4 regions of the Pantoea sp. SGAir0418 genome follow, and region 1 is predicted to be linked to each of the others. Evidence: predicted binding sites of a transcription regulator. Region 1 holds the regulator's gene; each other region holds the start of a gene.
What was found. Region 1 encodes LexA, which represses DNA repair genes until DNA is damaged. Its sites were predicted from a motif close to TNCTGTATGTACATACAGNA; they were not measured.
Positions count from the first base shown of each region.

Region 2: the regulator LexA is predicted to act here: its motif matches at 6,240-6,259, upstream of C1N84_RS10575 (metal-dependent hydrolase).
Region 3: the regulator LexA is predicted to act here: its motif matches at 3,675-3,694, upstream of rmuC (DNA recombination protein RmuC).
Region 4: the regulator LexA is predicted to act here: its motif matches at 4,887-4,906, upstream of umuD (translesion error-prone DNA polymerase V autoproteolytic subunit).

Region 1 is NZ_CP027911.1:3,658,967-3,667,075, reverse strand. It holds gene plsB (glycerol-3-phosphate 1-O-acyltransferase PlsB) at 1-1,536, opposite strand, end outside; gene C1N84_RS17130 (diacylglycerol kinase) at 1,662-2,030, shown strand; gene lexA (transcriptional repressor LexA) at 2,136-2,750, shown strand; gene dinF (MATE family efflux transporter DinF) at 2,879-4,204, shown strand; gene C1N84_RS17115 (CsbD family protein) at 4,364-4,576, shown strand; gene zur (zinc uptake transcriptional repressor Zur) at 4,647-5,168, opposite strand; gene C1N84_RS17105 (conjugal transfer protein TraF) at 5,617-6,864, shown strand; gene dusA (tRNA dihydrouridine(20/20a) synthase DusA) at 6,955-7,950, shown strand.
Region 2 is NZ_CP027911.1:2,294,316-2,302,424, reverse strand. It holds gene cho (excinuclease Cho) at 1-642, opposite strand, end outside; gene nadE (ammonia-dependent NAD(+) synthetase) at 754-1,581, opposite strand; gene C1N84_RS10595 (multidrug effflux MFS transporter) at 1,699-2,889, opposite strand; gene osmE (osmotically-inducible lipoprotein OsmE) at 3,082-3,417, shown strand; gene C1N84_RS10585 (DUF6515 family protein) at 3,472-3,858, opposite strand; gene C1N84_RS10580 (L-cystine transporter) at 4,055-5,446, opposite strand; gene C1N84_RS10575 (metal-dependent hydrolase) at 5,633-6,220, opposite strand; gene hxpB (hexitol phosphatase HxpB) at 6,422-7,090, opposite strand; gene C1N84_RS10565 (YniB family protein) at 7,235-7,771, shown strand; gene C1N84_RS10560 (fructosamine kinase family protein) at 7,776-8,109, opposite strand, start outside.
Region 3 is NZ_CP027911.1:3,794,998-3,803,106, forward strand. It holds gene ubiB (ubiquinone biosynthesis regulatory protein kinase UbiB) at 1-678, opposite strand, end outside; gene C1N84_RS17700 (ubiquinone biosynthesis protein UbiJ) at 675-1,280, opposite strand; gene ubiE (bifunctional demethylmenaquinone methyltransferase/2-methoxy-6-polyprenyl-1,4-benzoquinol methylase UbiE) at 1,287-2,045, opposite strand; gene rmuC (DNA recombination protein RmuC) at 2,121-3,632, opposite strand; gene C1N84_RS17715 (tetratricopeptide repeat protein) at 3,750-5,021, opposite strand; gene udp (uridine phosphorylase) at 5,122-5,883, opposite strand; gene C1N84_RS17725 (dienelactone hydrolase family protein) at 6,184-7,023, shown strand; gene metE (5-methyltetrahydropteroyltriglutamate--homocysteine S-methyltransferase) at 7,076-8,109, opposite strand, start outside.
Region 4 is NZ_CP027913.1:103,240-111,348, reverse strand. It holds gene C1N84_RS22925 (TDT family transporter) at 1-755, opposite strand, end outside; gene C1N84_RS22920 (YncE family protein) at 908-1,906, opposite strand; gene C1N84_RS22915 (methyl-accepting chemotaxis protein) at 2,196-3,740, shown strand; partial or broken gene C1N84_RS22910 (DNA polymerase V subunit UmuC) at 4,099-4,350, opposite strand; gene umuD (translesion error-prone DNA polymerase V autoproteolytic subunit) at 4,359-4,808, opposite strand; gene C1N84_RS22900 (SOS response-associated peptidase family protein) at 5,206-5,880, opposite strand; gene C1N84_RS22895 (DNA polymerase III subunit theta) at 5,935-6,174, shown strand; gene C1N84_RS22890 (hypothetical protein) at 6,305-7,063, opposite strand; gene C1N84_RS22885 (DNA methyltransferase) at 7,523-8,109, shown strand, end outside.

The sequences.
Region 1 (8,109 bases):
ACGTGCCGCGATATCGTTCACTACCGGCGTCATCCACGCCGGACGCTGAGGATCGATAGGGTCAATCGCGTCGCGCCACTCCGGAACCTGTTTGTTAAGATAGTTAACCAGCGACAGCGGCTCACCGAAGTTCACATAGCCCTGACCGAGGTTACGCAGCTTGCGCAGGCCGCGCACCATCTGCATGAAGCCCTCTTTCTCTTTCGCGGCACCGCGCAGCTCTTTGGCATAAGTGCCGACTTCCATCACGTGCTCATAACCGATGTAGATCGGCACAAAGGTGATAGGACGGCTGCCGCCGCGCAGCAGCGCCTGTAACGTCATCGACAGCGTGCCGGTTTTCGGGTCGAGCAGACGGCCAGTACGTGAGCGCCCGCCCTCAACAAAATACTCAACCGAATAGCCGCGGCTGAACAGCTCGCCCAGATACTCGCGGAACACCGTGGAGTAGAGCTTGTTGCCTTTAAAGGTACGACGAATAAAGAAGGCACCGAGGCGACGGAAAATCGGTCCGGCTGGCCAGAAGTTGAGATTGATACCGGCAGCAATATGCGGCGGCACCAGGCCCTGATGATAGAGCACGTAGGACAGCAGCAGATAATCCATGTGGCTGCGGTGGCAGGGCACGTAAACAATTTCGTGACCATCCTGCGCCAGCTGGCGCACGCGTTCGCCGCCGTGCACGTTAATGCCCTGATAGAGCCGACTCCACAGCCAGCCCATCACACGGTCAGTCACGCGGATCGCTTCGTACGAGAAATCCGCCGCCACTTCTTCCATCATTTCGATGGCGTTCTGCTGGGCTTTTTCATGCGAAATCTTCTTGCTGCGCGCTTCGTCTTCAACCGCTTTCTCAATCGCTTTGGACTGCAGCAGCTTGTTGAACAGATCCTGGCGTGCCGGCAGACGCGGGCCGACGGCTGCCAGCCGCTGGCGGGCAAAATGAATGCGCGCGACACGTGCCAGCTTCTGCGCGATCGACTGATCGGTACCGTGTTCGGTGGCCATCTGACGCAGTGAAACCGTGGGCGAGAAGCGGACAAAGCTGTCGCGACCGTGCCACAGGATGGCAAAGAACTTCTGTATACCGTTAAGAATACGCAGATGTGGCGTCGGTTCGCCCTGAATTTCACGGCCTGGCGCACGGCCAAACATCACGGAAACCGGCAGCATCTGTACGTCCAGCGCCGCATTGTTGCGGTGCAGATCGAGGTAGTCATGGAAAAGCTTGACCGACTCCGGGTTCGCCACGAAATAGGGGAAGACGCGTGGCCCATCGTGAATAAATACGTGGCGCGGCAGCAGGGTGCCGTCAATCTCCAGCGGTGCCAGCGGATCCGGCAGATCGTGCTTCAGGCACTGTGCGCGTAGCGTGAGCAGGTCCGCCTTTGAATCATAAGGCAAAACATACATCACCGGACGGGTCGGATCGATACCGTGTTCCGAGATCGGATCGGTCGGAATGACCTTACTTTTTACCAAAATAGAGAGTGGTAAATTCAACAATTTGTAATAGAGTTTACGCCAACCTGACATAGACAACTTGAAGCCTCTTGTTAGCAAAGCGCGGCAAGCATACCAGAAAGTGCGGCGAAGATCTGTGGCTGTGCCACCTCGCGCGCCCAGACATTGACGTCAAAAACAGTTAAGGGTTCCACAACATGGCAAATAACGTCACCGGTTTCCTGAGAATCATTAAAGCCGCCGGTTATTCCTGGCAGGGGCTGCGCGCTGCCTGGCAGCATGAAGCCGCTTTTCGCCAGGAGGCGATTGCCGCACTGGTCGCGGTTGCCATTGCCTGCTGGCTGGATGTCGATGCCATCACGCGTGTGTTGCTGATTGGCTCGGTGGTGCTGGTGGTCATTGTTGAGATCCTTAATAGTGCCATCGAAGCCGTGGTGGACCGCATCGGTCAGGAGCGCCATCCGCTGGCAGGACGCGCCAAAGACATGGGCTCGGCGGCGGTACTGCTGGCTATCTTACTGGCTCTGTTTGTCTGGATCGCGCTGCTTTGGTCGCATTTGCGATAAACATTCCACATTCATCAAGCCGCTGATTTTTCCCTCTGTTTCGGTTTTCATTTCGCCAATACCTGTATATACTCACAGCGACTGTATAAACAACCAGGGGGCGGGATGAAAGCGTTAACCAGCAGGCAGCAACAGGTCTATGACCTGATTCGCGACCATATTAATCAGACCGGCATGCCGCCAACGCGTGCTGAAATTGCTTCGCAACTGGGCTTCCGCTCGCCTAACGCTGCTGAAGAACACCTGAAAGCGCTGGCGCGTAAAGGTGTCATTGAAATCGTCTCCGGTGCATCGCGCGGTATTCGCCTGCTGATGGAAGAAGAGGCGAGTGAAGGGCTGCCACTGATCGGTCGCGTCGCCGCCGGTGAACCGCTGCTGGCGCAGGAACATATCGAAGCCCACTATCAGGTCGACGCCAACCTGTTCAAACCCTCTGCCGATTTCCTGCTGCGCGTCAGCGGTATGTCGATGAAAGATATCGGCATTATGGACGGCGATCTGCTCGCGGTGCATAAAACACAGGAAGTGCGCAATGGCCAGGTGGTGGTTGCGCGTATCGATGATGAAGTCACGGTGAAACGCTGGAAGAAGCAGGGCGCGATTGTCCAGCTGCTGCCGGAAAACAATGATTTCCAGCCGATTGTCGTGGATACCCGTGAACAGTCGCTAACCGTGGAAGGGCTGGCCGTAGGCATCGTGCGCAACGGCGAGTGGCTCTGAAACCCGGTTGATCTCCCCCGCTGCGGCGGCGCTCGCGCGCTGTCCGCAGTCTGCTCTAATCATACTTTTGTTCCCGGCCCGTAAGGCGCTCGCTCAGGCCGACCACCGTAACCCTCGGGATGGGGCTGATGCAGCTATTTTCCTCTTCTGATAAAGCGCTGTGGCGACTGGCGTTGCCAATGATCCTCTCCAATATCACCGTGCCGCTGCTCGGCGTGGTCGATACCGCCGTGATTGGCCATCTTGATAGCCCGATCTACCTCGGCGGCGTGGCCGTAGGCACCACGGCAACCAGCTTCATCTTTATGCTGCTGCTGTTTCTGCGTATGAGCACCACCGGTTTAACCGCGCAGGCGTTCGGGGCCGGCGATAAACAGGCACTGGCGCGCGCACTGATGCAGCCGCTGCTGATCGCTCTGGCCGCCGGGTTGCTGCTGGCGCTGCTGCGTTCTCCTGCCAGTAGCCTGGCGGCAACGCTGATGGGCGGCAGCGCGGAAGTCCAGCAGCAGGCGCAGATCTTCATTGAAATCCGCTGGCTGAGCGCACCGGCTACGCTGGCTAACCTGGTGATTCTCGGCTGGCTGCTGGGCGTGCAGTATGCGCGTGCGCCGATGGTTCTGCTGATTGTCGGAAACCTGGTCAACATCCTGCTCGATCTGCTGCTGGTGCTGAAACTGCACTGGGGCGTTGCCGGTGCCGCCGCCGCCACGGCGCTGGCCGAATACGTGACGCTGGCAGTGGGATTATGGATGGTGGCGCGCGTGCTGAAACTGCGCGGTATCGATTTCAAACTGCTGAAAAACAGCTGGCGCGGTGACGCGGCGCGGTTATTTCGCCTTAATCGCGACATCATGCTGCGCTCGCTCATGCTGCAGATCTGCTTCGCCTCGCTGACCCTGCTGGGTGCACGCATCGGACCGGATGTGGTTGCGGTCAATGCGGTGCTGTTGATGTTCCTGACGTTTACTGCCTATGCGCTGGACGGCTTTGCTTACGCGGTGGAAGCCTGCTCGGGTGAAGCGGTAGGGGCAAAAGATCGCAGCCGGCTGCTGCTGATCTGGCATGCCGCCTGTCGCCAGGCGGGTATCGTTGCGCTGCTGTTTGCGCTTATTTATGCGCTCAGCGGGCCGCACATTGTTGCGCTGCTTACCTCGCTGCAGCCGCTGCGTGAGATGGCCGATCGCTTTCTGCTGTGGCAGGTGATTTTACCGCTGGTCGGCGTCTGGTGTTATCTGCTGGACGGCATGTTCATTGGCGCGACGCGCGGCCGCGAAATGCGTAACAGCATGATCATGGCAGCAGCCGGTTTCGGCATCACTTTGCTGACGCTGCCGTGGTTAGGGAATCACGGTTTATGGCTGGCGATCACGGTGTTTCTGGCGCTGCGCGGCCTGACGCTGGGATGGATGTGGCGCCGCCACTGGCAGCGTGACAGCTGGTTCAGCCAGCCATAAGCGCAGCGCAGATGCCAGAATAATCTGTAATTCTGTGCACAATCCGAAGCGGCTACTATAATTATCTCAAACGGCGCAGATAAGCAGCGCGTTATATGGTTATTTCCGGTATTACATGAGAAATACACCATCTCACTCAGGAAGACGTGGAGGATTGTTATGAACAAAGACGAAGCGAGCGGAAACTGGAAGCAGTTTAAAGGGAAGTTTAAAGAGAAATGGGGCAAGTTAACCGATGACGATTTGACCGTGATCGAAGGGAAACGCGATCAGCTGGTGGGTAAAATCCAGGAACGTTACGGTTACGCCAAAGATGAAGCTGAACGTGAATTGAAAGACTGGGAAAGTCAAAACAAAGATTACCGCTGGTAAGTCTCCCGCTTTAAGGATGATGCTCCTACCCGCTGATCGTTACGATCGGCCTGGCACACGGACGTGCCAGTTACCCTTTACGCACCTTCTTCTTACTTTCCACTTCATGATCGTGCTGACAGCTACCCGGCTGCGTGCAGGCCGCCACTTCGGCACAGTTTTCACACAAGCCGTGCGCCTCAATAACGCTATGACGTAAGGTAAAACCTGCCTGATCGGCCAACCCGGCAATGATCTTTTCCACGCCGTGCGCGTGCTTCTCACTGACGGCGGCACAGTTGTCGCACACCAGCATTACCGATGTGTGCGCCGGCTCGTCGAAATGGTGGCACACCACATAACTGTTATTTGACTCCACCCGATGAATAAATCCCTGCTCCAGCAGGAAATCCAGCGCGCGATAAATAGTCGGTGGTTTCGCCTGGGGTTCACTGATGCGCAGCTGGTCCAGCAAATCGTAAGCGCTAATGGAACCGTTCTGCTCCGCCATCAGGCGCAGCACTTCTGCGCGCTGCGTAGTGAGGCGCACGCCACGGTCAAGGCACAGAGATTCAGCCTGCGTGAGCAGTTGTTCGGGCGTGAGGTTTGGCATAAGCATTCTCCAGGTGATGGGTGATGTTATTTTATCACACAAACTTTTACGCTGCTGCCATTGCTTTTTTACCTGATATCATCCAGGAAATGTCTGTCTTTCAGCCACTTATCTGCCGCGTTGCGCCCTGGTACCTCCTTCTGTTAAGCCATGCTTTTCCTTCCTGAGTTTTTTCTCACAGGTTAACCCATCTTTTTGCTTTGCAACTCACTGACTTAGTGGCTATGGTTCAAAAGGTTTTAAGTAATTTCTGGCATCAATTTAGCTGACGTTCATATTTCTGCATAAAACAACAGCAGAATGGTGCGGGCGTGACCAATTCTGCGAATAGCAATGCTAATTCCTTTCAATTCACAGCAATAAAGCGTTAGCCAGCGTTCAGAATAGGGCTAATAAACTATTCCGTCGTAGAGACAGTCCACGACAATTAAAAGGTGATGGCAGACTCATGGTGAAGACATTATTCAGACGCAAGAAAATTGCTTATGTTGTTGGTTTTAATGCGGTATTTTTTACCTCATCAGCATTTGCTGCTGGCACCTGGTACGATGCGCGTAACGATGCCATGGGGGGAACCGGTGTTGCTTCCTCAACCTGGAGCTCGGCAGTGCTGGCTAACCCGGCATTGATGACCAAAGCGCAGCCTGAAGATAACGTCAGCATCATTTTTCCTTCAGCTGGTGTGCAGATTACTGACAAAGACAAATTAGTGGATCGCGTAGACGAAATTACTGATACGGTGGACCGCTATCGTGACGTGATCAACAACATTACGCTGCCGGAGATCATCAATGGCGCGCCTCAGGTCAGAGCGGCGGCAGGTGATATGGCCAATCAGCTGCGCGATCTGCGCGGTGATAAAGCGAATGGCACCGCAGGCGTGGCGTTAGCCGTCAGCATTCCCAACGAGACCCTTCCTTTCGCCTTCATCACCAAGGCCTACGGCACGGCACACATCCGCGCTAACGTGGTACAGAGCGATATCGATTATCTGGATCAGGTCGCAAATGGACGCATTCCCTTGCCGGGCGACCAAAATAATCTGCGCTCCAGCGCCAACGGCCTGGCTGCGCTGATCACCGATTACGGCGTCGCAATGGCACATGAGTTCACCATCGCCGGTCACCCGGTCTCCGTTGGCGTCACGCCAAAGCTGCAGAAGACCTGGCTGTATAACTACACCGCCAGCGTTTATAACTACGACAAGAATGATATTAACGACAGCCGCTATCGCAGCACCGATACCGGTTTCAACGTCGATGCCGGTATCGCTACCGACTTCGCGGAGAACTGGACCTTCGGCGTGACCGGGCAGAACCTGGTCTCGCGCGATATCGACACCAAAGAGGTTAACGGCTATCGCGATACGTATCAGATTCGCCCGCTGGTAACTACCGGACTGGCGTGGAATCGCGGACCCTTTACCCTGACCGGCGATGTTGATCTGACGGAAACCAAACGTTTTAAATCGCAGGAGAGCAGTCAGTACGCTGGCGTGGGTGGTGAATATCGCGTGCTGGACTGGCTGGCGCTGCGTGCCGGCTATCGCGCGGATATGAAGTCGAATGACACCGATGTGTTTACGGCCGGTCTCGGCGTGTCGCCGTTCAACAATGCGGTGCATCTGGACCTGGCCGGTTCGGTCGGCAAAGACAATACCTGGGGCGCCATGGTGCAGCTCGGGTTTAACTTCTGACCACACGATGACGGGCGGCTGTGTCGCCCGTCACAGCTGTGATATCATTGCGCAGTTTCTCATCACTTAACTGCGGATTTACTGCGTTTCATGACCGATACATTCTCTTCGCAACGTTTCTCCATCGCCCCGATGCTGGACTGGACCGACCGTCACTGTCGCTATTTTCACCGTCAGCTGAGCGGCGACACGCTGCTGTACACCGAAATGGTGACCACCGGTGCCATCATCCACGGCAAAGGCGACTATCTGGCCTATAGCGAGGCGGAGCATCCGCTGGCGCTGCAGCTGGGCGGTAGCGATCCGGCCGCGCTGGCAACCTGTGCAAAGCTGGCAGAAGCGCGTGGATACGATGAGATCAACCTGAACGTCGGTTGTCCTTCCGATCGGGTACAGAACGGCCGTTTTGGCGCGTGCCTGATGGGTGAGGCGGCGCTGGTCGCGGACTGTATCAAAGCGATGCGCGATGTGGTCAGCATTCCGGTCACGGTGAAAACCCGCATCGGTATTGACGACCAGGATAGCTACGCCTTCCTGTGCGATTTTGTCGGCACCGTGGCGCAGCAGGGCGGTTGTGATACGTTCATTATTCATGCGCGTAAAGCGTGGCTGTCGGGTCTCAGCCCGAAAGAGAACCGTGAAATTCCACCGCTCGACTATCCGCGCGTGTATCAGCTGAAGCGGGATTTCCCGGCGCTGACCATAGCCATTAACGGCGGCGTTAAGACGCTCGATGAGGCCAAAGCGCATCTGCAGCACCTGGACGGCGTGATGATGGGGCGCGAGGCCTATCAAAATCCCGGCATTCTGGCGCAGGTTGATCGCCAGCTGTTTGGCCGCGAGACACCGGTGGCCGATCCGGTCGCCGTGGTGCGTTCCATGTACCCTTACATCGAAGCCGAACTGGCACAGGGCACCTATCTGGGACACATTACGCGCCACATGCTGGGCCTGTTCCAGGGCATTCCCGGCGCGCGCCAGTGGCGCCGTCATCTGAGCGAAAATGCCCACAAACCGGGCGCAGACGTCCGCGTGCTGGAAGCGGCGCTGGCGCTGGTGGCTGACCGCATCGTGCAGGAAGCCTGATCCCGCGAGCGGGCCTGGTCAGGCTGGCAGGACGGTTTAAACCGCACGGTTTCGTCGTGCGGTTTTTAATTCACCACCAGTTAGTCAATTTCACCAAATCAACTTCTCCTCTGTCCTGCATCAAAGCGATAATTCAATGGCTTAGCGATTGGCACGACC
Region 2 (8,109 bases), 1.4 Mb from region 1:
GCGCAGCTGCTCCAGCCCTGCCAGCAGGCGCTGCTGATGCGCCGCCAGCGGTTCCGCCCCGCAGCAGGCACCGGCACAGCGTTTAAGCGCCGCGCGGAAACAGCCGCGTCCCGGCTGCAGGCGCTCTAATCCCAGCAGGCCGTGACACAGGCGCAACTCGTCGGCGAGGCTTTTCAGCTTCTCTAACGCGGCAAAGCGGCTGCGGAATAACCCGTACAGGTCAGGCGAGGAGGAGAAATCGAGATCGCGTGCGTACACCACCTGCGGTGCGCCGTCGCCCAGCTGCAGCGAGCACAGCTGGCGGTTTTTGCGCAGGCGCTTATTGAACAGTGGCTGCTGCGTTTTGATCATCTGCGCTTCGAGCAGCTGTGCGCCCACGTCCCCGGCGGTGGGGATCCAGCTGACGCGCCGCGCCTGGCGCAGCATGCTGGCTTCATCCGCCGTGCGAAAATGGGCCATCACCCGGCTGCGCAGGTTGATACTCTTGCCGATGTACAGCGGCAGGTTGTCGTTATCACCGTGGAAGGTGTAAACGCCCGGCTGATTAGGCAAGCCTTCCAGCCACTGACGCAGATGTTCGGGATATTGATAGATAGCCGCCGCATCAAATTCGAGGCGATGGCGGTTTGCTCGTCTGACCAAAGAACGCTCCGCTTACTGGTTGTGCATACAGTATATCAGCGTGCGCGTTTTCTCGCCAGCGGGGACGTGAAAAGGCAGGCTTCCCGCCGGGGGATCGGGAAGCCGCAGGGATTACTTCTTCCAGAAGTCGTCGAACACGGTGATCGGCGGACGACGTTTATGCTCGGTTTTTGTATACCAGCCTTCAATGATTTTCGCCGCGTCGGCGTCGATGGTTTTGCCTTCGAGGAAATCATCAATCTGCTGATAGGTCACGCCCAGCGCCACTTCATCCTGCAGACCGGGACGATCGTCCTCCAGATCGGCGGTAGGGTGCTTGAGATAGAGGTGTTCCGGGCAGCCGAGCGCTTTCAGCAGCTGTTTGCCCTGGCCTTTGTTGAGGCGGAAAATCGGGTTGATGTCGCTGCCGCCGTCGCCGTACTTGGTAAAGAAGCCGGTCACTGCTTCTGCGGCGTGATCGGTGCCAACCACGACGCCTTTGGTCATGCCGGCAATGCTGTACTGAGCTTTCATGCGTTCGCGCGCTTTCTCGTTACCGCGCACAAAATCCGACAGGGCAATGCCCGCTTCCTGTAGTGCGCGCTCGCTGGCCAGTACCGCTTCTTTGATGTTGACCACCAGCGTGCGATCCGGCTGGATAAAGGCCAGCGCATCCTGACAATCCTGCTCGTCAGCCTGCACGCCATACGGCAGGCGCACGGCGATAAAGCTGTAGTCGTGATCGCCGGTCTCTTCACGCAGTTCAGTAATGGCAGTCTGCGCCAGCTTGCCGGTCAGCGTTGAGTCCTGACCGCCGCTGATGCCGAGCACCAGGGTCTTAATAAACGGATGGGCTTTCAGATAGGACTTCAGAAAATCGACGCTGACGCGGATCTCCTGCTGCGGGTCGATAACCGGTTTAACACCCAGGGCCTGAATGATTTCCTGCTGCAGTGACATGAACCTCTCCTCAAGTCGGTAGTCTGACGGCACAATGCGAATCATGTGCTAAAGCTAACGCCTCCGCAGAAAAACAACAAGCCGAACGGCTTGTTGTCCGGTGTTTCTGTTGGCAATTCAGGCGCTTTTTGGTTTCTGCGCCAGCAGCATGAACATCATGATGGCCAGCATAAAGCAGCCAAAGATGGTGGCCGTCATGCTGATGACCGAGGTGCCGCCAAGGCCGGTGATCGGTACGCTGAGCGCGCCGAGCGAGAACATCGCAACGCCGATCACCGCCGAGGCGCTGCCGGCGCGGTGGCCCTGGCTCTGCATCGCCAGCGATGACGCGGTGGTGGCGATCACGCCGTTACTGGCGATGGTGAAGAACAGCGCCACCAGCACCAGCGGCAGCGGCGCGCCGCTCACGCCGGCCAGCAGCAGGCAGCTGGAGGCGACAAACGCCAGCGTCAGGCCGCCCTTCAGCACGCGATATTCGCCCCACAGCGGACAGAGCCGGGCGCTGGTCTGGGAAGCAATCACCAGGCCAATACCGTTCGCCGCAAAGCACAAGCTGAACGCCTGCGGTGACAGGCCGTAAATCTGCTGCAGCACAAACGGCGAGGCGCCGATATAAGCAAACATGCCGGACATCATGAAGCCCTGCGTCAGGCAGAAGCCCATAAACGGCCGGTGGGTGATGACCTGGCCGAGCGCTGCCCAGGCGGAGAAGATCGATCCCTGGCTACGGCGTTCGGCCGGCAGGGTTTCGCGCAGCTTCCAGCGCGCCAGCAGAATCAGCAGCACGGCAATCGCGCCCAGCACCACAAAGATGCCGCGCCAGTTCAGCACTGTCATCAGCGCACCGCCCAGCACCGGCGCACCAATCGGCGCCAGGCCATTCACCAGCATCAGCAGGGCAAAAAAGCGCGTCAGCTCATGGCCGCTATACATATCGCGGGCAATGGCACGCGACAGCACCGCGCCGCCTGCACCGGCCAGCCCTTCAAACAGGCGCGCCACCAGCAGAGCGTGAATATCCTTCGCCAGCGCACAGCCAATCGAGGCGATGAACAGCAGCGCCAGCGACAGCAGCAGCGGACGAATACGGCCAAACTTATCGCTCATCGGACCAAACAGCAGCTGTCCGGCGCCCAGCCCCAGCAGACCGGCGGTCAGACTTAGCTGGGCGGTGGCGGTTTCGGTACCGAGGTCGCGCGCCAGTTCAGGCAGGGCAGGCAGATAGAGATCGATACAAAGCGGCCCGAGCGCGGCGAGCAGGCCGAGCGTAATGGCATAAACCAACCGGTTAGGGTGTGCAGGTGTCATTGAACCTCTGTGTTATTTTTGGCTTTAAGATGTATCTTGCGCCGCGATTATACGGAGCCGGTGACGGCAACACAGCATCTTTACGTAATCCTGACGCTTCAGAACTGACCGAAAGCACCGCCATTGAGTTGATAAATCTGGAATTATGTTCCAGGCTTAGTGGGACATGGACAAAGTATGAGGAACAACAAGATGAATAAAGTGCTGGGATGTATCGCTGCCGCTATGACGCTGGCAGCCCTGTCTGGTTGTACAACTTACGATCGTGCGGAAAGCTACGTGACTAAGCCTGTGGTGAAGGATGTGAAAAAAGGCATGACGCGTGAACAGGTGCGCCAGATTGCCGGACCGGCGTCAACCGAAATCACCATGGTTCACGCACGGGGTACCTGCCAGACCTACGTGATTGGTGAGCGTGATGGCAAACAGCAGACTTACTTTGTGAGCTATAACGACACCGGTCGCGTCATGAACTACGGCTTCCAGAGCTGTAAGGATTACGATACCGATCCGCAAGCCGCGCAGTAACGGCAGCAGAATAACAAACGGCCCGTCTCAGACGGGCCGTTTTTCTTTGTGCGCTTACAGCCCATACGGCCGCGGCACCTCAATGTAGCTGCCGCTGATCTCGCGCTGATAGTAGTGACCATCCTGCACGTAATAGCGTTTGCCGTTGTAATCCAGAACGCGCATGGCGCTGGCCGGTGGGCCATCCGGCGGCTGGACCACCACGTAGGTGTCGCCCTGCCGCTGGTAGTAGCTACCGTTTAGCAGATAGTAGGTCAGTCCGCCAATCAGCACGGCGGTCGCGGCCTCCGGCAGAAAACGCAGCGGTCCGGGATGGCCCCAGCGGGGTCCCGGACCACCCCAGTGCGGGCCGGGGCCCGGACCCCAGCCATACGGATGAGCAAAACTTACAGTTGGCGCTATCAGGGTTAACGCCAGCATTGAGGCGATAACGTTTCTCATGAGGGTTCTCCTGCGGTAACTCCCCGCAGCATTCGCCTTTCAGCGCGCAAACTCAAGCAAAAAACCGTCGATTTTGCCTCCGTTTACCATGCTTAACGTTTTCCTGACGTTAGCGCCATGATTGCGGAAAAAAGTGCAGAAAACGGCAAAAAAAACGGCAGGCTTTGCGGCCTGCCGTTACGGGAAAACGGGTTAATTAGCGGTGCGCCAGTTCCGCGTGTTCGTCGCTCTCCAGCACTTTTTTGTCGGTCATACCCAGCCAGCGGCTGGTCAGTGAACCGGCGGTCATCGAGCCGTTAACGTTGAGCGCGGTACGGCCCATATCAATCAGCGGTTCGATGGAGATCAGCAATGCCACCAGCGTGACCGGCAGTCCCATCGCCGGCAGGACGATCAGCGCGGCAAAGGTCGCGCCGCCACCGACGCCCGCCACACCGGCTGAGCTCAGCGTGACAATACCGACCAGCGTGGCGATCCATACCGGGTCAAACGGGTTGATACCCACGGTCGGCGCTACCATGACCGCCAGCATGGTGGGATAGAGGCCGGCACAGCCGTTCTGGCCGATGGTCGCGCCAAATGAGGCCGAGAAGCTGGCGATGGATTCCGGTACGCCCAGACGACGCGTCTGCGTCTCCACGTTCAGCGGAATACTGGCGGCGCTGGAACGGCTGGTGAAGGCAAAGGTAATCACCGGCCAGACTTTACGGAAGAAGCGCAGCGGGTTGATACCGTTGATTGACAGTAGCAGCGCGTGAACGCCAAACATGATCGCGAGGCCGAGATACGACGCCACCACAAAGCCGCCCAGCTTGATGATGTCCTGCAGGTTGGAACCGGCAACCACTTTGGTCATCAGCGCCAGCACGCCGTACGGCGTCAGCTTCATGATCAGACGGACCAGCTTCATCACCCAGGATTGCAGGGTGTCAATCGCCACCAGCACGCGCTCGCCTTTGGCTTTGTCATCTTTCAGCAGCTGCAGCGCCGCCACGCCGAGGAAAGCAGCGAAAATCACTACGCTGATGATCGACGTTGGATTGGCACCGGCCAGATCGGCAAACGGGTTTTTCGGGATAAAGGAGAGCAGCAGCTGCGGCGTACTGAGATCCGCGACTTTACCAACGTAGTTGCTCTGGATGGCGCTCAGACGCGCGGTTTCCTGCGCGCCCTGTACCAGTCCCTCGGCGCTAAGGTGGAACAGGCCGGTCACCAGCACGCCCACCAGTGCGGAAATAGCGGTGGTAAACAGCAGCACGCCGATGGTCAGCACGCTGATTTTGCCCAGCGACGAGGCGTTATGCAGCCGCGCCACCGCACTGAGGATTGAGGCAAATACCAGTGGCATGACAATCATCTGCAGCAGCTGAACATAGCCGTTGCCGACGATGTTAAACCAGCCAATCGACTCTTTCACCACCGGGCTGTTTTCGCCATAAATGGCCTGCAGTGCCAGGCCAAAGATCACCCCCAGCACCAGGCCGGTCAGCACGCGCTTCGACAGGCTCCAGCTCTGGTTGCCGACGCGGTTTAACGCAATCAGCAGCGCGACAAATGCCACGATATTGATGATCAGAGGAATATTCATTGTTAACTCCTGAAGGTCGCCACGCGATCGCGCCGCGTAACCGAAAATAGCAGAGGGATCCTCTGTAACTGTCGCGGCATGGTACCAGTTGGCCCTGCGGGAACAATATATCTAAATCGTCTGGGTTATAACTAAATGGAATTTAAGGCGATTATTTCAGCAATCGCTGGCAGAAGGAAAAACACATCAGCGCGTACTGCCGTTCACCAGCCGGCCAATCCCGTTCTGCAGATTGTTGAACAGCTGCTCCGGCCAGCCGTTAGCGCCAAATGACGGCATACCGGGCGGAAACCACAGCGCATAACCCACCAGGGCGAGGCATAGCGCACGCTCCAGCTGATTGCCTTGCTGGCTGTTGAGGATAGGCAGGCGAAAGCGCCAGCGGCACGGCCACAGCAGCGGCACGCCGGCGGGCGTCAGCATATCGGCGACAATGTGGCTCAGATAGCCGAGCGTCATGCCCTGCAGGACATCCGCTGGCAGGAACCAGTCAGCCGGCACGTTAATCTGAAACAGCCACAGGCTGACCGCCACCGCCAGCAGGCTATGGGTAAAGCCGCGATGGCCAAAAGCGCGGGCTATCGGCTGCGACAGCCACTTTAGCCGCTGGCCCAGCACCGATTTAGGGTGATCGATATCCGGCAGCAGGCAGGTCAGCAGCGCAGCCGGCACCAGATGCCACCAGTCGGCACTGGCCATCACCGGCGTCAGTTCGGCGCGTTTGGCAAATATCGCACTGGCGATGGCAAAAATGATATGGCCTTCGGCCGTCATGATGGAACCTGGCTGCAAAAACTGTCGATGCATCCAGTATAGGGATTTATCCAGTAAATGAGAACGGTGACGCTGTAACGAAGAGTGAATTTTTTGCTGACCCGCGCCTGAAAAAAGCGCGGGAAATTAACGGTCTGGCTTACTTTTGCACCTGCCAACCGGGCGAACCATCAGCCAGGCGTAACGCGCCTCGCACATCGATCAGTTAAACAGATGTTCCGCCTGCAGCTGCGTCAGGTTTTCCAGTTGCACATTGGCCAGTGCCCAGCGCGCATCGTGGCGATGTTCGGCGGCAGGCACCACAATGGAACGCATGCGCGCGGCTTTACTGGCGATCATGCCGTTGAACGAGTCTTCCAGCGCCACGCAGTTGAGCGGATCAACCCCCAGCTTTGCTGCAGCATTCAGATACACCTGCGGATGCGGTTTGCTGTAAGGCAGCGCTTCAGCCGAGGCGAGGGCGCTAAAGTAGTGACGCAGATTGAACATCTCCAGCACGCGTTCCAGCATCGCCAGCGGAGACGCCGAGGCCAGCGCAATCGCCAGGCCCTGTTGCTGACACAGCTGCAGCGCCTGCTCTACGCCGGGCAATAGCGGCCGCGTCTCTTCGACCAGCGCCAGCGCACGGGCAATAATACGCTGAGTGACTTCGGCCTGATCCGGTCCGTTCCACGGCAGCGCCTCGTACCACATGCGCACGGTTTGATCGATGCGCAGGCCGAGCGTATCCGGCAGCTCGTGGCGGCGGCTAATATCCACATTCAGGCTGGCAAACACCTCCAGCTCGGCGCGATCCCATAGCGGTTCAGAATCAATCAGTAAGCCATCCATATCAAAAATAGCGGCCAACACAGGGCGACGATAGGTCATACAACAGCTCCATTGACAGTTTGCCCTACCTTAACATGGGCGGCGGCGAAAACCGACTTACGGCAGGTTACGCATTTTTCAGGAAAATTTGCTGTAGTGCAGGTAGACTTAGGGCAAAACTACTGTTTGTGAAGGGAAGACACCATGACGTATCAACAGGCTGGCCGCATCGCCATCCTCAAGCGAGTGGCTGGCTGGGTGATTTTTATTCCGGCGCTGTTATCCACCCTTATCTCCATCTTAGGCTTCATGTTTAAACACAGCGAAAAGCAGCCCGGCATTGACGCCGTGATGCTCGACTTCGTGCATGTGATGGTGGATATGATTAAGTTCAACACGCCGTTTCTCAATGTGTTCTGGAACAATTCGCCGGTGCCGGAATTTAACGGCGGGGCCAATATTGGCTTCTGGCTGATCTATATCCTGATATTCGTGGGCATCGCTTTGCAGGCCTCGGGCGCACGCATGTGGCGTCAGGCGCGCCATATCAAAGAAGGCATTGAAGACCAGATGATCCTGGAACAGGCGAAGGGCAGCGAAGGGCGCACGCGGGCGCAGCTGGAAGAGAAAATCCATGTGCCGCGCCACACCATTTTGCTGCAGATTTTTCCGCTGTATATTCTGCCGGTGATCATCGCCGTGGCCGGTTACTTCGTGTTGAAACTGCTCGGCATGCTGTAAGGCGTCAGGCCGGTCTGACCTGGCGCTGGCCCAGCGCATCCTCCTCCAGCAACTGGCCGATAGCGAACTGCGCTTCGCCGGCCCAGTTGCCGCCAAAGACGTTGGCGCGGTTGAGCAGATAGTAGAGCTGATACACCGGCTGACGCTGCGAGAAGCCTTCCGGCAGCGGCCACACCGCATGATACCCTTCGTAAATCTGGCGCGGCAGATCGGCGTAATAGCTGAGCATCGCCAGGTCGCATTCGCGATCGCCCCAGTAGCAGGCGGGATCGAACAGCCACGGGCCGCTGGCGCTGCCGGCGCAGTTGGCTGGCCACAAATCACCATGCAGTAACGAC
Region 3 (8,109 bases), 140 kb from region 1:
GTACAGCATGCGGCTCTGGTCGAAGTTGCGGCGCAGCTGAATCGCATTGGCAGCTTCACGCAGCAGATTGAGTTCATCAATCAGCGTTTTTTCGTAGTCGCGCACCACTTCCATCGGACGCAGACGGCGACCGTCCGGCAGCAGACGTGGCACCCAGCGCGCCAGGCGGTAAATCAGCTTCATGTCAGCTTTGATCACCGGCAGGATATCCGGGCGAATCACTTTGATCACCACTTCGCGGCCGTTGGATTTCAGTGTCGCGGTATGCACCTGGGCGATCGAAGCCGATGCCAGCGGTTTGATATCGAAGTCGTCGAACCAGGTTTCCACCGGGCCGCCAATCGAACGCTCAATCTGCGCTTTGGCTTTCACGCCGTCGAACGGTGCCACGCGGTCCTGCAGAATCGCCAGCTCATCGGCAATTTTCGGCGGGAACAGGTCGCGGCGCGTCGAGAGCATCTGACCGAACTTGATCCAAACCGGACCGAGCTGCTCCATGGCCAGACGCAGACGGATGCCCATCTCAGCTTCTTTGTGCCGGTTGGGGATCCAGAAAACACAGCGTCGCCACAGCCGCAGCGGCAGCGTAATGCGCATATGCGGAATCAGTTCATCCAGCCCGTAGGTCAGAAAAACTTTGATAATGAAGTATAAGCGCCGAATTTCTCCCAGCGTCATTTCGCCTCCAGCTGTGCCAAACGCGCCTCAAACGCATTAAGCGCACGTTCCATCGCTTCTACCTCCTCACAAAACCACGCCTGCTCCAGCGCCCCCGGTGCCACGCGCCACTCTTCGGTCAGCACCTGCCCCAGATAATCCTGACGGCGGGTGACCTGCTGTCTGAGCTGGGCCAGCGCACGCTGAGCGGCCTGGCTGATGCCCTGTGCCGCGATGTCGCCCACCCACGGCGCGAGATATTCGGCCGGATCGAGTTCAGCCAGATCCATCAGCGCGGAGAATTGCTGTACCACCTGCAGATCGCCTTCCACGTCCAGCTCACCGCTGCGAATCAGGCTGGTCAGCTGCTGACGATCGCGCAGCTTAGGCAGCGTGCTGAAACGCAGGCTGACGCTGCAGTCGCTGCGGTCCTGCCAGTCACTCAGCACATCCAGCTGGTTTTCACTGAACACCAGCACCAGCGGAAAATCCAGCTCCTGCAGGCGCAGCAGCAGGACTTTGCCGGCCAGACGCTGGCGTGCGGTTTTCAGGCTGCGATCGCGGTACAACACACGGTTCAGGGCGGTCTCAAGACCGCCGGTGATGAGAGGGGTAAAAGTCATGATTAATCAGAACTTAAAGCCACGATGCAGCGCCACAATGCCGCCGGTCATGTTGTAGTAGCTGGTATTTTCAAAGCCAGCGTCGTTCATCATCGCCTTCAGGGTTTCCTGATCCGGATGCATACGAATCGACTCCGCCAGATAGCGATAGCTCTCCGCGTCTTTTGCCACCAGCTGGCCGATGCGCGGCAGAATGTGGAAAGAGTAAGTGTCGTAGGCTTTGCTCAGCGGCTCGAAAACCGGTTTAGAGAACTCCAGCACCAGCAGACGGCCGCCCGGCTTGAGCACGCGGAACATCGACGCCAGCGCCTTCTCTTTTTCGGTCACGTTACGCAGGCCGAAGGAGATGGTGATGCAGTCGAAATAGTTATCCGGGAACGGCAGCGCTTCTGCGTTAGCCTGCACGTAGCTGACGTTGCCGGTTACGCCGAGGTTGCGCAGCTTTTCGCGTCCCATCTTCAGCATTGAGCTGTTGATGTCCGCCAGCACCACCTGACCGGTTTCACCGACCAGGCGCGAGAATTTTGCCGTCAGATCGCCGGTACCGCCGGCCAGATCCAGGACGCGCTGACCGCGGCGCACGCCGCTGCTGTCGATGGTAAAACGCTTCCAGACGCGATGGATGCCGAACGACATCAGATCGTTCATCAGGTCATATTTCGCCGCGACGGAGTGAAACACGTCCGCGACTTTATCGGCCTTTTCACTTTTGGCGACGGTCTGAAAGCCAAAATGGGTAGTTTCCTGCTGTGATTCATCTGCCATCGGTTTTACCTGTTCCACAAACAATACTTCCCGAAGTGTATCAGAGTCGGGCGATCCGAGCACGCCACCGGCGTGTTATTCGTTGATGCGGCGCAGGGAAGCGGCGGAAGAATCTGCCGCATTTTCAGCGGGCTCGCTGTCATCGGCCCATGTATCATCCGCCGCGTCGGGCTGCGCCTGCTCTGCCAGTTGCGGGTTGATGGGCCGTTTGATCTCTACGCCAAGCGCACGAAACGACTCGCTCTGGGCGATCAGGTTGCCGCGCCCCTGTGCCAGCTTTTTCATCGCCAGCTGATAACTCTGCTGCGCTTTGTCGAGGCTATGCCCGATGCCGCTCATGTCATCGACAAACAGCCGCATCTTGTCGTACAAGCGCGCAGCACGGTCGGCGATGCGCTGGGCATTACGGCTCTGATGCTCATAGCGCCACAGATTATTGATGGTGCGCAGCGCCACCAGCAGCGTGGTCGGGCTGACCAGCATAATGTTTTGCTGCAGCGCTTCGCTGATCAGCTCCGGCTGGCGATCGATCGCCAGCAAAAACGCCGGTTCGACCGGAATAAACATCAGCACATAATCCAGCGAGCGTAAACCGGGCAATTGTTGATAATCTTTACGCCCCAGCAGCCGGATATGGCCGCGCACCGCGTTGATGTGCTCCTGAATCGCCTGTTCGCGCGTCAGCTCATCGTCGGCGTTGAAGTAGCGCTCATAGGCAATCAGCGTCATTTTGGCGTCAATCACCACATCTTTACCCTGCGGCAGACGCACAATCACATCCGGTTGCATACGGCCCTGCTGCTCCAGCTGCACACTGACCTGGGTCTGGTACTCGTAGCCTTCGCGCAGGCCCGACGCCTCCAGCACCCGGCTGAGCACCACTTCGCCCCAGTTGCCCTGAATTTTATTGTCGCCCTTCAGCGCTTTGGTGAGGTTGATCGCTTCCTGCGCCATCTGTGCGTTGAGCTGCTGCAACTGGCGAATCTCGTGCGCCAGCGTGTGGCGTTCACGCGCTTCCTGGCCGAAGCTATCGTTGACCTGGCGGCGGAAGCCGTCCAGCTGTTCGCGCAGCGGGCCGATCAGGCTGTTGAGGCTCTGCCGGTTCTGCTCGTCGACGCGTTTTCCGCTGTTTTCGAAGATTCGGTTGGCAAGATTTTCAAACTGCGCACTCAGGCGCTGTTCGCTGTTAGTCAGCAGACGCTGCTTCTCCTCAGCGGCGAAACGCGTCTCTTCTAATCGAATGGTGACTTCCCGCAGTTCGGCTTCCTGCGCGCTGTTAACTTCCAGCTGATTACGCAGCTCGCGGCTGAGCTGTTCACTCTCGGCCCGCCAGTAATCCAGCTGCTGCAGGCGCTCCTGCGCGCCGCTAAGCGTGCCGTGAAGCTGGCGCAGCTCCTGTTCGCGCTGCTGCAGTTGCTGTTGCAGCTGTTCCAGCTGCTGCTGCTGACGCTGCTGCGCCTGTTCCAGCAGGCGGCGTTCAGTGGTGAAGCTGGCGTGCTGATGGCCGGCGCGCAGCTGGGCAATAATCCAGCCAATGCCCAAACCGGCCAGCGCCAGCGCGCCGCTGATGATAAGTTGCTGATCCATAATCCCCCCGCGGATCGTCTCGCTGAGGAGAAGGTAGAGCGCCACTGTATGAATGTCCAGAACATTCATGGCAACCCGCGGATTTTATCGCGGGCGCGATGGGCACCGTCCGGGCAACTACAGGGCGCGTACGGTCAGGTCGCCCGCTTTCCAGGCGTCGATCAGGAAAAACGGCATCGGCAGCACCCATTCGCTGTCGCTTTTCACCTTCGCCGGATAGCACCAGCTGTTGCCGCCATAGGTCAGCTCCACCTGCTGCTGGCCATTTTCGGCGTTGGCCACTTTGCCGGCCATGCTGGCGAAACCGGCGTTGCTGCCGACGTGGAAGCTGTCGGTCTGCCAGCGAATCGGCGCATGCGCCGGCCACGGCTGCGCGTGGTGGAAGTGAAAGATATCGTCGTGATTGAGGATGCTGTCGCGCACCGTCGGCCACAGCGCTACCTTGAGGAAGTACTGGTCAGTAAAGCGCTCGCTGCCGTCATACTGCGCGATAAAGTCGCGCATCTGCTGCTCCACATTGTGAAACACGCCGTGACAGCCGCCCCACATGCCGGCCAGTAACAGCTCGGTGTGCGAGTAATAATCGCGCATGTGGTGGAACCAGAATGGCGAAACCAGCCAGGCATCGACGGCCGCGACTTCGCGCTCTGACAGCAGCGAATCCGCATCCCGCACGATGTAGCGTTTTACGCTGGCATCGTCCATCACCAGAAAGCGCCACAGCGTAGGGAAAATGGTTTTCTCCTGCGACATATCCACCAGTTGGGTGTTTGGCTGGGTCAGGCGCTGCCACACGTGCTGCGGCACGCTGTCGTCGAGATAGATGCGGCACATCCAGTCCGGATAGAGCTCGCGCGCCACCTCAACGTTTTTGATCAGAGTTTCGCAATAGCGCGGCTGACCGCCATACAGACTGAAGGAGATGATATTTTCTACCGGATTGCTGCGGTTAATCGGCGCAGGCGCCGGTGCGGGAAAAGTCGCTTTCGCGCCCTGACTGAAACGCATATCAGATTGGGTGAGCGATTCCAGGCCATAACGCGCCACTTCATCTTTCTTATCCAGCCAGCCACACACTTCCGTCAGGCCATCCAGCCAGGTTTCCGACGCCTGCGCGCGCTGCGCCGCCGGTGCCTGATAGATTTTCTGGTAAATCTTGTAGGATTTTTTATGTTCGCCGACGCGCATCAGCGTCAGCGCGTAGTCGCTGAGCACCTGCATCTGGTTAGGCATGACGCGCAGCACTTCTTCGCAGCACTGGCGCGCCAGAGGATAATCTGACGCGGCCATTGCCTGACGAAAGCGCGCGGCGGCACTCTCAACGTAGGCCTGCATTGCAGCAGGGCGGCTGGTAAAACCCGGACGTGGGACAGAGATCGTTTTGCGCATAGGAAATTTCTCAGAATCGGCTGAAATTGCGCGCATTCTAATCAGGCAATTGCTGAGCTCCCTATAAGCCTGGTCTCGAAATCATTCCCTGACTGGCGCGCTAAAGTAAACGACGCGCGGCATCCACCACAATTTTCACCGCATCGCTTTCTGTCTGCTTCATAGTGGCCGCATCCGGGATCTCTTTTTGCGTGCGATTCACGATGACGCCAGCCACCATGCCGGCACGCAGTCCCTGACTGGCGCACATGGTTAACAGTGTAGCGGATTCCATCTCATAGTTAAGCACGCCCATTTGCTGCCACTCTTTCATCGAGCCCTGGAAGCGGCTCACCACGCGTCCGGAGAAGGTGTCGTAGCGCTCCTGGCCAGGATAGAAGGTGTCTGACGAGGCGGTGACACCAATATGCGTGGTCGCGCCGCAGGCTTCTGCCGCGGCCACCAGCGCGGTGGTGCAGGCGAAGTCAGCCACCGCCGGGAATTCCATCGGCGCAAAGTGCAGGCTGGCACCGTCCAGACGGACCGAGGCGGTGGTCACCAGCACATCACCCACGTTGATGTGTGGCTGAATCGCGCCGGTGGTACCCACACGCAGGAAGGTACGCACGCCCAGCTGCGCCAGCTCTTCAACGGCGATAGAGGTAGACGGACCGCCAATACCGGTGGAACAGACAACCACCGGTTTGCCGTCGATCTCCGCCAGCCAGGTGGTGAATTCACGGTGCGACGCGAGGTGCTGTGGATTCTCCATCAGCGCTGCGATTTTCTTCACGCGCTCCGGATCGCCAGGAACAATCGCCAGCGTGGCTCCTTTCAAATCGGCTTTGGTGATGCCAAGGTGGAAAACGTCAGACTGGGCCATATCAGACTCCTGGAAGATAAGGGGAATAAGCGCGCCACTTTACGTCAGCGGCCCGGATAAATATGTGACTGAATTCACTATCAATAATGAAAGTTACATTGAACTAAAGATATTGTGTGACTCCAATCACATATTAGCGGTCTGCTGCGCTGAATTGCTACAAGCGGTGCTGTGTAACCGTAAAAGGCAGTGTTAATAGAGAAGCAGATCAGGTTAACCATCCCCCGTACCCTACGCCAGCCTTGCCGTAAGGCCAGGCTATAGTTACGTGATTGCGCACTTGCTAGCACGGAGAGAACCATGAAAACCGAAGACAATATGGCACAAAAATCCGCCACCGACGGCTTTGCGCCAGCGGTGCAGCCCACCGCAGCCAGCACCATCATTACCGCCAGCGATGCCATTCACGCGGGCGAGACGTCCGTGCCGAGCCAGGGTGAGAACCTGCCGGCTTATTATGCTCGTCCGCAACAGTTTAGCGGCACGCTGCCGGTCGTGCTGGTGGTGCAGGAAATTTTCGGCGTGCACGAGCACATCCGCGATCTGTGCCGCCGTCTGGCACTGGAAGGCTATCTCGCCGTGGCGCCGGAGCTCTATTTCCGCGAAGGCGATCCCAACGATTACAACGATATCCCTACCCTGTTCAAAGAGCTGGTGAGCAAAGTGCCGGATTCGCAGGTACTGTCGGATCTCGACCACTTGGCCAACTGGGCGGCGCGTCACGGCGGCGATATCCGTCGTCTGGCGATCACCGGTTTCTGCTGGGGCGGTCGCATCAGCTGGTTGTTTGCCGCTCATAATCCGCAGGTGCGCGCCGCCGCCGCCTGGTACGGTCGCCTGGAGGGCGAGAAAACGCTGAAGCAGCAGAAACATCCTATTGATATTGCAGTGGATTTGAATGCACCGGTGCTGGGACTGTACGGTGGCCAGGATGAAAGCATTCCACTGGAGAGTATCGATAAGATGCGCCAGGCCCTGCACGCGGCCAATGCCAAAGCCGAGATTGTGGTGTATCCGGAAGCTGGTCACGCCTTCAACGCCGACTATCGTCCGAGCTACCACGCCGATTCCGCACAGGATGGCTGGCAGCGCATGCTGGCGTGGTTTAAGCAGTATGGCGTCGCGCCGAACGCAGAATAAAAAAGGGGCGCCAGCGCGCCCCAACTCAACAACACAACGTATTATCCTGCCATCAAACGGTTTCGGCGCGCAGCTTCTGCGCCGCTTTCACCATGTTGGCCAGCGCCTGACGCGTTTCACTCCAGCCACGCGTTTTCAGGCCGCAGTCCGGGTTCACCCACAGACGCTGCTGCGGAATACTCTGCGCCGCTTTGCGCAGCAGATCTTCCATCCATTCCACGCTCGGTACGTTGGGTGAGTGGATGTCATACACGCCCGGCCCGATTTCGTTCGGATACTCAAACGCTTTAAACGCATCCAGCAGATCCATATCAGAACGTGAGGTTTCGATAGTGATGACGTCGGCGTCCAGCGCGGCAATCGAATCCATGATGTCGTTGAACTCGCAATAACACATGTGGGTGTGAATCTGCGTCTCGTCCTGCGCCACCGCAGCGTTGAGGCGGAACGCGTCCACCGCCCAGCGCAGGTAGGCTGCCCAGTCAGACTGATGCAGCGGCAAGCCTTCACGCAGCGCCGGTTCGTCAATCTGAATGATGCCGATACCGGCTTTTTCCAGGTCCTGCACTTCGTCGCGCAGCGCCAGCGCAATCTGTTTTGCGATGGTTTCGCGCGTCACGTCTTCCCGCGGGAACGACCAGCACAGGATGGTGACCGGTCCGGTCAGCATGCCCTTCACCGGTTTGTCGGTCAGCGACTGCGCATACTTTGCCCACTCGACGGTAATCGGCTGCGGGCGGCTGACGTCCCCGATGATCACCGGCGGCTTAACACAGCGCGAGCCGTAGCTCTGTACCCAGCCGTTCTGCGTGAAAACAAAGCCGTCGAGGTTTTCGCCGAAGTACTCCACCATGTCGTTACGCTCGGCTTCGCCATGCACCAGCACGTCGAGCCCCAGACGCTCCTGCTCCGCAATCGCCTGTCGGATGTGTTCCGCGATACCGGTGCGGTAGTGGCCGCCGTCAATGTTGCCTTTTTTGAAGTCGAGGCGCAGGCCGCGAATCTCGGTCGTCTGCGGGAAAGAACCGATGGTGGTGGTGGGCCACGCCGGCAGGTTAAAGCGCTGACGCTGCGCCTGAGCACGCA
Region 4 (8,109 bases), on a different contig from region 1:
CCGAGCGAGCCGGTGCCAATCGGCCCCAGCGCCAGCCAGCTTGAGGCCGCCATACTCTCGTGTGGCAGCTTGTGCAGCGCCATACGCAGCAGAAGGATGGCAAGGATGCTCAGCGCCACCGGCACAGAGTACGCCCACAACACGTAGCTGGTAATAATGATGCCGAGCTGCGCGTGGGTGTCGGCAATGTGCGGCGCCAGCAGGCCGCCGCTGACCGCCGCGACCTCGGCAGCCACAACCGGCAGTAACCAGACGGCCGTCATCTGGTCAATGCTGTGCTGCTGCCGGGTAAACATCATGTAGGGAATACACACGCCGCACAGCAGCGACATCGCCACGTCCAGCCACCACAGGGCGTGTGCCACCGGAATAACGTCTGCGCCCCAGCGGGGAAGACCGAACGCCAGCAGCCCGTTGATGATGGTCGCCATGCCCATCGGGATGGTGCCAAAGAACATGGACACCGTTGAATGGCCAAAGATGCGCTTTGCCTCACCGAAGTACATCACCCAGCGCGCCAGATACATCACGGCAAAGACGCTGAACAGCAGGATGTTAAACATCCAGAGCCCCTCGGCGACGAGGCGTAATCCCGGAACCGGCCAGGGGAACTGCGCCAGAGACAGCGACAGGATACCGGTCCCCATGGTCGCGGCGAACCAGTTAGGCGTGAACTGACGTATAGCCTCTTTCGGGCTGCTCAGCGCGCTCAGCGGGCGCGCTCCGTTATGCAGGGTAAATATTTTATCGTTCATGCCGGGATCTCCTGTGTAAACAGAGACAGTATAGGCATGCAGACGTAAATCTTTAAAACAGGTTATTCAGCTAAAATAAATCTGTAAAAGTGGTTTACCATCCCCCACTCTGCAAAGGACTATTACAGCACCGGAGTGAGGGAGGGACTGAATCAGGCCTTCGGCGGGCTTTTAATCGTGGCCGTGACGCGGTTCTGTTTCAGGTCAACCACCGAAATACTGAGGTCTTTATTCAGCACCCACGCGCGGGCACCGTCTTTACTGAAAACGATGGCCTGACGGGGCGCATCCAGTCCGGTAACGGTGGCGACCACCTTACCGGCCGCGGTATCAATAACGGAGAGGCTGTTGTCACCCAGGTTGCCGCTGTAAACATAGCGGTTATCCGGTGTCAGCGCGGCACCGTAAGGGTCCTGCCCCACGGGAATGGTTGACGTAATGGCGCGCTTCTGCGTGTCAACCACGGCGATGGTGTTGCTCCCGCTGTTAGCCGCGTAAAGCGTGCGGCCGTCGGCGCTGACAGAAATGGCGCGCAGCTTGCTGAAGCCGGTTATCTCGCCGCGAATCTCGCCCGTTACGGCGTCAACGAGGGTGATTTTATCGCCCTTAAAGTTGGTGACGTAGACGGTTTTGCCGTCCGGGCTGATTTTGATGCCCTGACGGGGCTGAGCAAAACCCGTCACGACCGAAACGGGCCGGTTGTGGGTCAGGTCATACACCGAAAGTGTGCTGGCGGCTTCGTTATTCACATACAGGCGCTGACCGTCACGGCTGATAGCTGTGCCGAATGCCCCGGGACCCAGCGGCAGCGAGGTCTCCACGTCAAGCGTCCCGGTACTGATTTTTCTGACCACGCCCAGACTGCTGTCAGAAAGAAATATGGCCTTACCGTCCGGAGTAAAAAGCGCATTACGGGGGGTGACGTATCCCTTCAGCACCTTCCTGACCTTACCGGTGGCAAGGTCGTAGACCACCACGTCAGGGCGCTCACTGTAGGACGCCACCGCCGTTTTTTCATCGGGACTGACAGCAAGAGAATTGTTGTGGATATCGCCATCAAACGTCCAGCGCGCCTCTGCGGCACCGGCGAGGGTGCTGATGAGAAGAAGCGCCACCGCGGTCAGTCCCGGGATCCTGTATTTTTTTATCATCATTTTTCCTGCATAGGGGTGGTAAGGGATAAGACTCATTGCCCGCTTAAGGGCTTCAGAAGAAGCGTGGCAGATAAACCCCGCTCAGGGAAATCGATTTTCCGGCTATGCCTTACCAGCCACCATAACCGTAAGAACGGCATAGTTTTTAATGAACATAAAAAGCCTGATGATTCAGAAGTATGGTGCATAACTATCTGCTCCCTCCCCCCGACCCGCTTCATCAGACCTGTCCTGACGCCCACTTCTGCCGATACTTCCCCTGTCACTTAACACTCAGGGCTACCCAATGAAAATATCAACCCGTCTGGCCGCAGGTTTTGGCCTGCTTATTCTGCTGTTCATCTTCTGCACCGGACTTTCGTTAAAGGCGCTTTCCGGCGCCCGCGAAGGAATGGATGACGTGATTAATGTCAAAATGAAAAAATATCAGATCGTTCTGGACATGCGGGGCGCATTACGCGACATGGCCATTGCGGCCCGAAATCTGGCCCTGCTGTCCGATCCGAAAGCCATGCAGCCCGAGTGGGAGCGCCTTGAGGCACAGAAAACCTTATATATACGCAGCCGGGAAGCACTGGAGTCCATGCTGGCAGATGACGCCTCATCCGCAGGACGCGCTGCCTTCACCATAGTCCGTGAAAATGAAGCCGCCGTTCTGTCAGGTCTGGAACAGGCCGGTCAGTTCGGACTGCAGAACCGTCCACAGGAAGCCACAGCGTATCTGATGAATACGGTCAGGCCGGTGCAACGTACTCTTCTGGATAATCTGAATGAAATGACGAATATCCAGATGCACAGCAGCCAGGACGCCGTTCGTGATAACAGTCGTAACGTGAGCCGGGCCTCTCTTACGCTGATCATTCTGGCCGTAATCTCGGTTATCGTTTCCATTTTTACGGGTGTCATTATCGTCCGCGTGCTGATGCGGCAGCTGGGTGGTGAACCTCAGCAGGCACAGGTACTGGCGGCCGCCATTGCAGCAGGTGACCTGACATCACCGGTGCCACTTCGCCGCAATGATAAAACAAGTCTGCTGGCATCGCTCGCCCGCATGCAGAGTCAGCTGCGCGGTTTGGTATCAAAGATCAAAGAAACCGCATCCGGTGTGGCGCTGGCGGCAGACGAGATCGCTCAGGGAAATACAGAGCTTTCATCACGCACTGAGCAACAGGCGGCTGCATTGCAGGAAACGGCCGCCAGCATGGAACAACTCACGGCAACAGTGAAAAGTAATACGGCCGGCGCACAGCAGACGGCAGCTTCAGCGCGAGAAACGGCGGTGCTCGCGCGATCAGGAGAGACAGATGTCCGCCGCATGTCAGAAACCATGAATGACATATCCCTGAGTGCTAAAAAGATCCGCGACATTACCGGTGTCATCGAGGGCATTGCCTTTCAGACCAACATTCTTGCACTGAATGCAGCTGTTGAAGCCGCCCGGGCAGGCGAGGATGGCAGAGGATTTGCTGTTGTTGCCGGTGAGGTTCGTACACTTGCACAGCGAAGTGCAACTGCAGCAAAAGAAATAAAGTCGCTTATTGAGCAGGCTGTAGAACAGGTTGAAAGTGGTGTGAGCGTGGCATCAGGTACCGGACAGAGCATACTCAATATTGTGGGTATGGTCGGGGAACTGGCGGAATCAATGGACATTATTTCGCTGGCATCCTCTGAGCAGATGCAGGGTATCTCGCAGGTCAGCATTGCGGTCAGTCAGATGGACGGTGTCACGCAGAATAACGCTGCTCTCGTCGAGGAGTCGTCATCGGCCTCCCGATCGCTTTCTGAACAGGCGCACTCCCTTCGTGGCATGGTCGAGACGTTTCGGGTCTGACGTAAGAATCAACTGAACTGACTCTCCACTTACAAGCCCTTCAACTACAAAATGAAGGGCTTGCTCCGGTCACGAGGACTATAGTGCAATGATGAAATTCCAGGTTCTCTTCAGAGCGCCTGACGGGCGCGCTCAAAGTGGTCTTCCCACTTCCAGATGTATGCTGGACGGAAAACACAGTCTGTCATTCATTTAATCCATGAGCACATTTCCATACCTTTCGACACTCCCCATCAGAAAAAACGCGAAACTCCAACGATAAGCGCCCCGCCATTAAACAGCCTTTCGTGCCACTTATCCGATTGATTGTCTCGTCCCGATATCAACTTTCGAGAATAATTTGCTAATTATTTGTACAAATTGCATTCCACATAATATGGTACAGCGCATAGTTTGAGCTGAACACATGCACGCGCTCGGCAAAATCCTGCCCCTTTATCTGAAACCACGGGACGCCCATTTTTATGCCGAGTTTTTTGGCGCCGGCGCTGCGTGCGATGACGCAGCCGTCGTTGTTACTCAGCACGACCACCGGCCTGCCGCGCAGGTCAGGGCGGAACAGCGCCTCACAGCTGGCGTAAAAGGAGTTGACGTCGGCCAGACCAAACATGGGCATGATCACCTCCGGCGGGCACGGGTGCTGTTAAAGAACCAGGTCACGACGCCGAGCAGTTGCAGCTCCTCCGGGTAGATCACCGGGTAGGCCGGATTCATGGGCAGCAGCGCGAGCCTGGGCTGCAGCTGCAGGCGCTTGACCGTAAACTCGCCGTTGACCTCGGCAATCACGATATCGCCGTGAGCGGCTTCCTCGGCCCGGTCAACCACCATGACATCGCCGTCACAAAGGCCCAGATCACGCATGCTGTTGCCGCTGGCGCGCACGAAGAAAGTCGAGGCGCGCCGGCGGATGCAGAGCTCGTTCAGATCGAGTTCTTTCTCGACGTAATCCTGCGCGGGGGAGGGGAAGCCGGCGGCACACGGATCGGCATAAAGGGGTACCCTGACCCTCGGCGTAAAAATGGGTGGCCAGAGCAGCGTCAGGCCGGCGGTATAGCTGCCCGGGTTCATGATCTGATGCCCCGGCCATGCTGCAGTGTGACTGCGAAAGTGCTGAGTAAATCGCGCATATAATTCCTCCTGTTATTTTACTGTTTATATATACAGTATTATTGAGGAGGAATTATCTGGCAAGAGGGAGCGAAACGGGTTGGCGCCGAAGCAAAGCCATCTGACTGACCCGCCGGGAAATTTTTATAAGGGTCAGCCTGGCTGATGCTGAGCGACGCCACTATGCTCAGGTCAGGGCCGGCAGACGTGGAGAGGCGTTTCCGGTTATACCTTTGCAGCCCGTCACTCAGTGGACGGGCTGCTTTTATGGCACTGCAGTATCTGTTTCTGATCAGGTTCCGTCAGTTCTCAGCATATGCCGGCAGCGGCGAAGCTGAATCTTCGCGATGACCGGCGATCAGCCTGCATCAGATTCACGAATAAGCTCCGCCCCCTGGTTATGAATGTTGCCCACCTTTGTGGCCACCGGATGCCAGGCAAAGGCGGACTCAGGTAGCGCGCTGTCCCGCGCAATATCCGCGGCGCGCTCCGGCGAGGTATCTTGACTCAGCCACTCCCGTACCGCGTCTGCAGTCAGCACCAGTGGACGGCGGTCGTGTATATCAACCATGCCCTGATTGCTGGCTGCGGTGACGATAACGAAGCCTTCGCGCCCGTGCTCACGGTCGAAGGGCGGCTTCCCGATAGCTGCAAAAAACAGCGGCTGCCTGTCACGGTGGTAAATGAAATAGGGCTGTTTTCCGGCACCGCTTTTTTGCCACTCAAACCAGCCATCTGCCGGCACGACGGCCCGTCCGTGTTCCCATAGCGGTTTAAACATGCGCCCTGACGCAGCGGTTTCACCGCGGGCGTTAATGAGCGGCGCCTTATCCCACCACTCCGGACCATAGCCCCAGTAGACAGGCTCGAACGCCAGACCCCCGTCGCGTTCACTGAGCAACAGGACCTTTGTGCCCGGCGCCACGTTGTACCGCCCGATAGGCTCCGGGTCGCGGGTTAATTCTTCCGGGCCAATGCCAAGCACTTCAAAATAATCATCCCTGCTGCTGTATTGCGCAAATCGGCCACACATAATCACCTCCTGCTAATGAGCATAGGCGGTATACTGCTGTCCGGAAGGAACAACATGTCTTATAACCTTGCAGCACGGTCGCGGGAAGAACGCGACAGAGTTAACGTGGATTTAGCCGCGTCTGGCGTGGCCTGGAAAGAACGAATGAACCTGCCGGTGATCCCCGGCGAAGAGGAGCGGCAGCAGCCTGAAGAAATGCGTGGATACTTCCGGAAGCGCCTGGCGTTTTACCGGAATGAAGCGCTGAAATTGTCGTGCGGCACTGACCCTACCTATCAGAAGGCAACAGAGTGATAGTGTATCATTTAAGCGATCTGTGTGCTTGCAATCAGCGCTCTGTGAAAATCAAAGGGGAGCAGGTCTGTAGCTGGTCTCATCAACCTTTGCAGTATCATTCTTGATGATTAGCGAACCGGTAAAGTGGCTAGGTACAATCATCTTTTTTCGGAGTCGGGACTTTCAAATTTGGGCCCAGCCACTTAGCGATTAGCCAGTCATGCTGAAGGTGCCCATCTTTGGAAAAAAAATCTTCACCCTTTGACAGTTCGAATTTGAAGGAATGTTTATCACTGTCTTGGCCAGTAAAAAAGTTGGCAACAACTTCAGTATGGGCACCATAATAGTTTTCAAAAATCGTATTTAGATAGTCAACATAAAATGTTTCATGGATTCCAACGAGATCGCCTGGGAATACATGTATCTGATCTGCAGGAAGGAGATCCATGAGGTTGTGCAAATTTTCAAGTCGGATTGCACCGCCTATTTCGATTTCTACGGTGTCGCCGGCTCTAATAGTCAGTGGAGTGTTTGCGTTAGGATCTGCACCAAATACGCATTTTCCTTGTGAGCCAGCTTGGCCTTTCCCTGAATACCTACCGCCCACTATGTCTGCATCGGCGCTAACTAACATAAGCGGCTCTTTGCCATAGTTCCTGACAGTGAGAATAAGAAAAACATCATCGACGGAATATCTCACTAATGGAGATATTCTGAATGGTTGAAGGCGAGCATTGATTACTCTGAGCGGTTCAGGATGGAAGAGATTAGCTATCGTGCCCCAGCTATCATGGATGGCGTTAATGCCAGTTGCTATCGCAACGGTAACTACTGCGCTTGGAACAACATATTTGATCCACTTTGTCTTAAAAAAAGAAAGTAGCTTAGTAGCAAAAGTATTACACAAAGATATTTTCCTTAACGCTCATGCATAAATATCATCTCTACATTGTCTCATACCCGCTAAAAAACCAAAAATTGTAATCACCCTGATTTCTGACGAACCAAAATCAGGAATCAGAACCTTTAAGGCAAACCTGATAACAGCCTCTGATTTACTCCCCGTTGATCCACTCAGATTGATGACGTCGCTTCGCTCCATGCTTATGCCGTCTCCCGTTTCCCGTCCTGCGGCTGGCAAACGGCGGGCGCAAAGCGCCGTGCCCTCACGGTAGCAGGGCGGCCTGGCAAACAAGAGAAGCTGTCGCCGGCCCGCTTACCCGTTCCCCGCCGTGGGCGGGACATTCAGTACGCTCTGGCGGCGCGTGCCGCTTGCGTGTCTGCCCCTGTTTGCTCAGCTGGTCGCCCGGCTTTGTGGAGGGCACGGCACCAGAGGGGAGCCCCTTTCATCTACAGGAGCACAGCAATTTCACGATTCATGCACGGCGACAGCGTACAGGTTATGGGCGGCTTTCCGAACCTAAGCATTGATTTCATTCTCACCGATCCGCCGTACCTGGTCGGCTTTAAAGACCGGCCCGGGCGCACCATTGCTAATGAAGTAAACAGCTACTGGGTGCTATCGGCGAGACGGGAAATGTACCGGGTGCTGAAAGATAACAGCCTGGCGGTCAGTTTCTACGGCTGGAACCGCGTGGACATGTTCATGCAGGCCTGGAAGGAAGCGGGTTTCCTCGTTGTCGGTCACCTGGTTTTCACGAAGCCCCAAGCCTCAAAGTCGGCGTTTGTCGGCTATCAGTATGAAAGTCCCCACCTGCTGGCGAAGGCGCGCCCGCTGCTGCCGGCAAAACCGCTGCCGGACGTGATGCCATGGGAATACACCGGCAACCGCCACCACCTGACCGAGAAGCCGCTCAGCATCCTGCAGCCGCTGATTGAAACCTTTACCCAGCCGGACGCCATTGTGCTGGATCCGTTCACCGGCAGCGGTTCGACCTGTGTGGCCGCCCAGGAATGCGGGCGCCGCTGTCGCAGTACCACGCCGCCGCCCTG